4 regions of the Bacillus sp. YH3-2-B2 genome follow, and region 1 is predicted to be linked to each of the others. Evidence: riboswitches for the same ligand, from Rfam matches in the RefSeq annotation. Region 1 holds a riboswitch; each other region holds the start of a gene.
The links. A riboswitch is a leader RNA that binds a small molecule or an ion and turns the genes downstream of it on or off. The one in region 1 is predicted to bind S-adenosylmethionine.
Positions count from the first base shown of each region.

Region 2: another riboswitch for S-adenosylmethionine. It lies ahead of metN (methionine ABC transporter ATP-binding protein MetN); the one in region 1 lies ahead of mtnK (S-methyl-5-thioribose kinase).
Region 3: another riboswitch for S-adenosylmethionine. It lies ahead of ACWJJX_RS01610 (methionine biosynthesis PLP-dependent protein); the one in region 1 lies ahead of mtnK (S-methyl-5-thioribose kinase).
Region 4: another riboswitch for S-adenosylmethionine. It lies ahead of ACWJJX_RS10180 (2-hydroxyacid dehydrogenase); the one in region 1 lies ahead of mtnK (S-methyl-5-thioribose kinase).

Region 1 covers NZ_JBSJQE010000001.1:432,589-434,787, forward strand. Annotated here, with positions in the region: gene mtnA (S-methyl-5-thioribose-1-phosphate isomerase) at 1-5, opposite strand, end outside; gene mtnK (S-methyl-5-thioribose kinase) at 12-1,196, opposite strand; SAM riboswitch class I at 1,306-1,461, opposite strand; gene ACWJJX_RS02400 (carbon-nitrogen family hydrolase) at 1,553-2,199, opposite strand, start outside.
Region 2 covers NZ_JBSJQE010000002.1:824,382-826,580, forward strand. Annotated here, with positions in the region: gene ACWJJX_RS09120 (toprim domain-containing protein) at 1-125, shown strand, start outside; gene ACWJJX_RS09125 (thioredoxin family protein) at 128-448, shown strand; gene ACWJJX_RS09130 (SCP2 sterol-binding domain-containing protein) at 545-895, shown strand; SAM riboswitch class I at 1,006-1,112, shown strand; gene metN (methionine ABC transporter ATP-binding protein MetN) at 1,218-2,199, shown strand, end outside.
Region 3 covers NZ_JBSJQE010000001.1:286,502-288,700, forward strand. Annotated here, with positions in the region: gene ACWJJX_RS01605 (esterase family protein) at 1-567, opposite strand, end outside; SAM riboswitch class I at 742-867, shown strand; gene ACWJJX_RS01610 (methionine biosynthesis PLP-dependent protein) at 937-2,058, shown strand; gene metC (cystathionine beta-lyase) at 2,051-2,199, shown strand, end outside.
Region 4 covers NZ_JBSJQE010000003.1:31,474-33,672, forward strand. Annotated here, with positions in the region: gene ACWJJX_RS10175 (FGGY-family carbohydrate kinase) at 1-57, opposite strand, end outside; gene ACWJJX_RS10180 (2-hydroxyacid dehydrogenase) at 50-1,066, opposite strand; SAM riboswitch class I at 1,188-1,280, opposite strand; gene ACWJJX_RS10185 (molybdopterin oxidoreductase family protein) at 1,427-2,199, shown strand, end outside.

The sequences.
Region 1 (2,199 bases):
GTCATGCTGCATCATTCCTTTACACGGAGCTTAAATTGGTCCAGAACCTCGGTGATATGCTTCAGTTCTTTTCTGTTTTCGATATAATAGGCGCCGATGTCAAGCGCCAGTTTCTTCCGTTCGATTCGTTTGTCAAACGGAGTGATTTCATCTAAGTCAGCCACATGGGCGAGTCCGATCGTGCGCCGGATCAATTCGCATCCCGCAAAACCGACCGCTTCTTCAAACGCGTTTTTCAGTGTGTCTTCCAGCAGGTGTCTGCGGGAAGGCAGGCAGTCTTTCTCCCATGCTTCACTGAATGTTTTCACAAATGTATCCCATACGGCGGCAGTATGGTCATATAACGGCTGTCTGTCGTCACCGTCGCGGCTGAGGGCGTTTAACAGCAGATTGGCGATAAATTGGCCGATGTCAAACCCGATCGGTCCGAAGAAAGCAAACTCGGGATCAATCACCTTTGTTTCATGTTCATCGGCGAAGATGCTTCCCGTGTGCAGATCGCCGTGAACCAATGTTTCCGCGGAATTCAGAAAGATGGCTTTCAATTCGTCAGCGCCTTCTTTCAGCCGGGAATTGTTCCAAACTTCTTCTGCGTATGGGCGCAGCTCCTCTTCAAAATCGTTTGTCTCATGGTCGAGAAACGGTTCTGTAAACACAAGCCTTTCTGTAATATTGCAAAGCTCAGGATTTGTAAACTGCTTTGCGAGCTGCTGCTTTACTTTCGCATCGAGCGCATAATCGGATGAGTAAAAAAGCGTTTTCCCTAAAAATTCACCGATATGAACCGATAAGTTCGGATAATGCTGCCCTTCCAGCAGCCCTTTTCTTGAAATCTGCAAATGTGAGAGGTCTTCCATTACCGTGACGGCCATTTCAGTATCGGAATAGTAAACGGCCGGAACGAGGTGCGGCACGTGTTCGCCCTGGCGGATGAGGGCGCTGCTTTCGATTCTCGCCCGATCAATTGTAAGCGGCCAGCTTTCACCGACGACTTTCGCGTAAGGAATCGCCTGTTTGATAATCAGTCCTTTTTGGTTTTCTTTATCGTAAACATGGAAGACGTAATTTAAATTGCCGTCGCCGATTTCACGGCATGTCAGAGTGCTTTTGCTTTGGAATAAGCCGAGCTTGACGGCTAACGCGGCGGCGGAGCTTTCTGTTAATTGTTCATAAAGACTTGTTTTAGTTGCTGACATGGATTTACCCTCCAATTATGTAGTGGCAGTAAGAGATCGTGACGGAGAATACGCCCGAAAAAAAGCCTCCTTCTCTGAAAGAGAAGGAGGCTGAAACAGTGCAGTCCGCCTCTTATCTCTCAGATGACATCTGATGGAATTAGCACCGTGCCTTATGAGACAATCGTCTCGGCGCAAAATGTACGCGCCCCATTTCACAATGGAATTACGGTCGGTTGCTGTTGGGGTCAAAAGGCCAATTCCCTCGCCCAACTCTCGATAAGAGAAAATATATTGATTTGTATCACAATTCGGATTAATCAGTTGATGAAAATATTAGCAGGTGCCGGATATTCTTGTCAACGTTTTTTTGAAAATTAATATAAATCACGCCGCAAGTCTTGGAAAACCGGAATGGTTCCGCGGACGGCCGCGCTTTCTGACACATCAATTTCCGCCCGGACTGCGCCTTCCGTCCGGTCTCCTTCGGCTAAAATCCGGCCCCACGGGTCAATAATCAGGCTGTGGCCGGCAAATTCATTATCGGGATTGGACCCCGTGCAGTTAGAGGCTGCGACAAAACATTGGTTTTCAATTGCTCTGGCGACAAGCAGGCTTCGCCAATGATCAAGGCGGGGCAGAGGCCATTCCGCAGAGATAAACAGGACATTCGCGCCCTGGGACGTATGCTTTCTGATCCATTCGGGGAAACGGATATCATAGCAGATCAGCCCGGCGCACTTGACACCGTCAAGCTCAAAGGAACCGTCGCTGTTTCCTGCTGACAAGTAAAGGTGTTCATCCATCAGCTGAAACAGATGGGCTTTCTGATACCGCTTCACGATCTGTCCGCTGTTATCGGCGATGTACATGGTGTTATAGACATTTTCGCCTTCTTTGACCGCAAAAGATCCGGCAACGAGGTGTACGTTGTATGTTTTTGCCGTTTCTTTAAGCCACTGTTCCGAAACTTTGCCGTTTTCATCCGCCAGCTGGTCTAGCCGTGTGAGATCATAGCCGGTCG
Region 2 (2,199 bases), on a different contig from region 1:
TTTATATAGACAGAACATACAGGCAAGTCGAGTCGTGCCCGGGCCATCATCTCGCATCTGTGCTGATCAGAGCCGGCTTTGATGCTGACACTGTATTTTTGAAAAAGAACGACCTGAGGTGGTAATCATGAAAGAACTCCAAGAAAATGAACTCGAATCGATTCAGGATGACGTTTATCTCCTGTATTTGTACACCCCGTTTTGCGGCACATGCCAGCTGGCGTCCAAAATGCTTACTGTCGTCGAAGAAATGCTGCCCGGCGCCGCCTTCTATAAAAACAACGTGAATTATTCCCCCGCATTCGCCAAAGCCTATCAGATTGAAGGCGTTCCGTGCTTTTTGCTGTTTAAAGGCGGAGAGCTTGTTGAGAAAGGATACGCCTTCCGCTCCGTTTCCTATTTATATGAGCTGATTAAACAAAAAACATCGCAAACGTTCCCGATGTGACAATATTTACAGGAAAATGTCGTGCGGTTTATAAAGGGTTCTGTCCGTTAAAAAGAGAAAGTGTATGTATGGCCATTAAAACGGGAGGTTATACGAGTGGAGAAAATAGAAGTTTCAGAGAATGACGGACAGCATCTGTTTTTGAAACCGCTATTAAACGCCTCAACGCTGCTGATTACATTCCAAGGAGAAACAGAAGCCTTAACGGTCTCAATTAACGGACAGGGAGAAATGAGAAAAACGTCGGCTTCAAAGGAAAAATCTAATTTGACCTTTTACGGAAACCAGACGGAAATCATCCATCTCCTGCATGGTGATGTCTCTTTGCAAAAGCTTATCCAAAGCGGAAAACTCAAAGTGAAAGGATCATTCAGAGCCCTGCTGAAGCTGGAGGCCATCCTCTGGCTGACAAACGGATTTTTTCAGGCGATCAGTAAACGGCCGTAACTGCCAATCTACTATGTGACAATAGCTTCCAATATTTATTTTATTGACTTTTTATCATTCGCCGTGCTATTCTACAGTAAGAATTTCCGGACGAAAATACGATATGTTTTCTCTTATCAAGAGAGGTGGAGGGAAGTGCCCTATGAAGCCCGGCAACCATCAACAATGTTGAAATGGTGCCAATTCACTCGAAGCGGTCTGCTTTGAAAGATGAGAGAAAGGCCTTTTTCAATAAGCCTTTCTGCTCATTTTTGCAGAAAGGCTTTTCTTTTGCGGAGAAACCCGGAAGATTTCTTAGAATAGTGTAAGGCGGGTGATTGCTTTGATCCATCTTCAAAATGTTTCAAAAATTTACAAAGCGAAGCATGGGGATGTCAATGCTGTCCAAGATGTCACTCTTGATATCAAAAAGGGCGAAATATTTGGAATTATAGGATATAGCGGAGCTGGTAAAAGTTCCTTAATCCGTCTCCTGAACGGCCTTGAAAAGCCGACGTCGGGAACCGTGGAAGTCGCGGGGACGGAATTAAATAAAGTAAGCAGCCGCGGGCTGAGAAAAGCGCGCCAGGAAATCAGCATGATCTTCCAGCATTTTAACCTTCTGTGGTCGCGCACCGTCCGGGAGAACATTATGTTCCCGCTGGAAATCGCCGGCGTGAAAAAAAGCGAACGGGTCCGCCGCGCTGATGAATTGATTAAACTGGTCGGATTAGAGGGGAAAGAAAAATCTTATCCGTCGCAGCTGAGCGGCGGTCAAAAGCAGCGTGTCGGCATCGCCCGGGCGCTCGCCAATAATCCGAAAGTCCTTCTGTGCGATGAAGCGACATCAGCGCTCGATCCGCAGACGACCGATTCAATTTTGGATCTTTTATCCGATATAAATGACAGACTCGGTCTGACGATCGTGCTCATTACCCATGAAATGCACGTCATCCGAAAAATCTGCAACAGAGTCGCCGTCATGGAAAACGGGAAAGTCGTTGAAGAAGGCGAAGTACTCCAAGTTTTCAGAAACCCGCGCGAACCGATGACCAAGCGTTTCGTTCAGCAGGTGACAGAACCGGAAGAGACGAAAGAAACCATCCAGCATTTTCTGCAGGAAACAGCGACAGGGAAAACGATTCAGCTTTCATTTGTCGGGCAGGCCGCCGAGCAGCCCCTCATTACGGAAATGATCCGAAACTTTGATGTGGACGTCAATATTCTGCAGGGGAAAATTTCACAGACGAAGGACGGAGCCTACGGTTCATTATTCATTCATATTGACGGTCAGGAAAAAGAAGTAGAAAACGTGATCCGGTTCA
Region 3 (2,199 bases), 150 kb from region 1:
CGTCGTGTGGACGGCGGTTTCTTTTTCTCCGATTTGATGATAAACGGAAATCTGTTTGAGATCCTCCGACTGCCGGACGGCATCCAGCACGTGCCCGTCAACATACGGAGACTGCATGATGACGTTTCCAAACATGTTCGGATAGTCAATCGCCGTCATGAGCGAGACGGTTCCGCCGAGGGAATCCCCGATCATGGTGCGGCCGTATCCGACTTGATAAGTCGGGTATTCTTTGTCGATAAAAGGAACGAGCTCATTTGCGATAAACCGTTTATATGAGGCGAACTTAGAGCCTTCGGGATGGTATGTGTTTCTTCGCTCCCGCACATTTTTATATGGGACGCCGATAATGATGCAGCGGTCAATTTCCCCTTTTGACATAAGCTCTTCCGCCTGACGCCCGATTCTCCCTAATCTGAAATAATCATGGCCGTCCTGAGCGATGACCGTATGATATTTATACAGGGGGGAGAAGGTGGCGGGCAGATAGACCAAAACGGTCATTTCCTCTTCAAGCTCATGGGAGAAAAGTGTTTTCTCATGAATGATTCCGTTTTTTGATGCCACTTCGCATTCCTCCAGGCCGCGTCTTGTCTTGATGGTTTTTTCCTATTGTACCATGAATTATTAGAAATTTCTTTCTTCAGATGCACTTCTTGCGAGAGTTCAGATAAATAAAAAGTTGTTGAAATCCATTTTATAGTGCGTTAATATAGAACAATCAGAAAATACAAAACAATATTCTTATCACGAGAGGTGGAGGGACTGGCCCTTTGAAACCTCAGCAACCGGTTTGCTTTGCCGCGGGAAGGCAAAGTGCCAAGGTGCTAAATCCAGCAAGCGATTCACATGCTTGGAAGATAAGAGGAAGAGAAAAGCTCCTTCTTCTTATGAAGAGGGGGCTTTTTTATTTTTGAAAAAGGATGGTGCTTACTGATGACGCAGCATGTTGAAACAAAATTAGCCCAAATTGGAAATAGAAGCGAAGAAGCAACGGGAACGGTCAGTCCGCCGATTTATCTGTCCACCGCTTACCGCCATAGAGGAATAGGAGAATCTACAGGTTTTGATTACGTGCGCACGAAAAACCCGACACGCCAGCTCGTCGAAGACGCCATCGCCGTGTTGGAAAACGGTGCGAGAGGATTTGCTTTCAGCTCGGGAATGGCAGCCATTCAAACCATTATGGCTTTATTTAAAAGCGGGGATGAATTGATTGTATCCTCCGATTTATACGGAGGCACGTACCGTTTGTTTGAAAACGAATGGAGAAAATACGGCTTAAGCTTTATTTATGATGATTTCAGCGATGAAGACTGTTTACGCTCCAAAATAACGGAAAACACGAAAGCGGTATTTGTTGAAACGCCGACAAACCCGTTAATGCAGGAGGCGGACATTGAAAAAATCGCCCGGATTACGAAAGAAGCCGGCCTGCTTTTAATTGTGGATAATACGTTTTATACTCCGGTGCTCCAGCGCCCGCTTGAACTGGGAGCGGACATCGTCATTCACAGCGCCACAAAATATTTAGCGGGGCACAATGACCTCCTTGCCGGTCTGGCTGTCGTTAAGGATGAAGAGCTCGGCGACATCATGTTTAATCACCAAAATGCGATCGGCGCCGTTCTCCCGCCGTTTGATTCGTGGCTTTTAATGAGAGGGATGAAAACACTCGGACTCAGAATGCGCCGTCATGAAGAAAACGCCCGTGAACTTGCAGAATTTTTAGAACAGGAAGAGGAAATCGCCGACGTGTTATATCCCGGAAAAGGCGGGATGCTGTCTTTCCGGCTGCAAAAAGAGGAATGGGTCAATCCGTTTTTAAAGGCGCTGAAAACGATCTGTTTCGCAGAAAGTCTCGGCGGGGTGGAAAGCTTTATTACATACCCCGCGACACAGACGCACATGGACATTCCGGAAGATATCCGTATCGCAAACGGCGTCTGCAACCGCCTGCTGCGTTTTTCAGTGGGCATTGAACATGCAGAAGATTTGAAGCGGGATGTAAAGCAGGCATTACAGCAAGTAAAAGAGGGGGCCGTGTCATATGAGTAATCACAATTGGACGCTGGAAACCCAGCTCGTGCACAATCCATTTAAAACAGACGGAGCCACCGGAGCCGTCAGCGTGCCGATCCAGCATGCTTCGACATTCCATCAGTCTTCATTTGAAGAATTCGGGACATATGATTACAG
Region 4 (2,199 bases), on a different contig from region 1:
GACTCGCGCATTCCCAGTCCCGATGTCAAATACAAGGTAGCCTTTTTGTTCAGCCATTACAGCCTCCTCCTTCCGTTTCAAGTTCTCTTTTGTTATAAAGTTCACGTATTGTGCAGGTTTGATCTTGTTTCCATTTGAAAAGCGCTTCATTTAAAATCTTCACATGATGATCTTCCACTTCAAATGTTGCGCCCGCTAAATGGGGAGTCGCGAACACATTCGGCAAAGAGATCAAATTATAATCAGAAGATTCAGGCGGTTCATGATAAAACACGTCAAGGATCGCTCCCTTAATCCGCCGTTCTTTCAGCACCCGCAGCAGCTCTTCCCTGTCTGTAACCGCCGCTCTTGACGTATTGACAAAAACAGCTTCCTGTTTCATCAATTGAAAGTGCCGGGCGCCGATAAGGCCGATGGTTTCTTCTGTGCGCGGCAAGTGAACGGAAACAATATCACTTTCAGAAAATACCCGTTCAATCGTCGTTTTTTCATACTCCCGGTTTTCATGACGGACAAATGGATCATAGTAAAGCACCTTGCAATCAAAAGCGGCCAATAGCCGGGCGATTCTCTGTCCGACAGCTCCGAAACCGATAAGGCCGACTGATTTCCCCGTCAGCTCATTTCCTCTGAATTTGACGTAAGCCTGCAAATAATCACCATTCCACTTTCCGTCCTTCAGCCACTGATGGGAAGAATACGTATGACGCAAAAATGAAATCACATTTCCGATAAACATTTCAGCAACGGCCTGGGCATTGCGGGCCGGTGTAAAGAAAACGGGGATTTTTCTTTTAGTCGCCGCCGCAATATCCACATTAGACGGCATCCCTCTGCAGACACCGATAAAAGCGGAATCCGGCAATATGTCAATAACACGCTCAGACACCTCATCAAGTTCGGTAATAAGCCCCGACGCGTTTGTCTCTTGAATCATTCGGATTAATTCATCTTCCCGATAGGCCCGGCCGTGCTTCTTCCACGGCCGGTGCACAGTCCGGCCGAACAGCTCAGTCAGCTCCTTCAGCCCCTCGTCGTGATATGGCGCGGTAATTAAAACCGTCATGATGCAAAACATCCTTTTCACATAAATTTTTTCATAAAAAAATCTCTTTCCTCAAAGAAGGAAAGAGATTCATATACCGTCTTTATCCGCTTGAAGCGCACAAATATGTATAGACCATTCTTTCCTATCTTTCAAGCATACGCTTGCTGGAATTGGCACAATAAATGTTGCCGAGGTTTCATAGGGCCAGTCCCTCCACCTCTCTGGATAGAAAATAAAATGATGAAATTGTCAGGCTGTTTAAAAGAATAAACTCATCATAGAAAAGTCTTTCCGTAATGTCAACACTTTTTTCTGAATTGACGTTCGATTTTGAAATGTTATAATGCTTACAATATAAACAAAGAGGAGAAATGGGCTATGAATTCTGCTGCAACACAGCCGAACGGGGTCTTTAAGTCGGTGTGCTCACTAGACTGTCCCGATCAATGCGGCTTGCTTGTGACAAAAAAAGACGGAAAAATCGTTAACATTCAGGGAGACCCCGATCACCCGGTCACATCAGGGAATATTTGCAACAAAGTCAGACACATGGCTGAGCGTATTTATGATGAGAAGCGCGTAACCGTTCCGGTAAAACGGATCGGTAAAAAAGGTGAAGCCGCGTTTGCGCCTATTTCCTGGGAGGAAGCAATCAATACGATCAGTTCGCGCTGGAAAGAGCTTATTGCCGAAGAAGGAGCGGAAAGCATTCTTCCGTACAGCTTTTACGGCAATATGGGAAAACTGGCGGCAGAGGGAATGGACCGCCGTTTTTTCCATCGTCTCGGAGCGAGTCATCTCGAACGGACGATCTGCAGCAAAGCCGGATCTGAAGGCTATAACTATACAATGGGTGAAGGAGCGGGTACTGATCCGGAGGAGACCATACATGCAAAGCTCTTTATTTTTTGGGGGATCAATGCCGTCAGCACGAATATGCACCAAATCATGATTGCTCAAAAAGCCCGGAAAAAAGGGGCTAAAATTGTCGTTATCGATGTACATAAGAACCAAACCGGCCGGCTTGCCGATTGGTTTATTCCCATTCGTCCCGGCACAGATGCCGCACTCGCCCTCGGTATCATGCATGTCTTATTCGACGAAAACCTTCACGATGAAGCATTTCTCACAGAATACACCGAAGGCAGTGA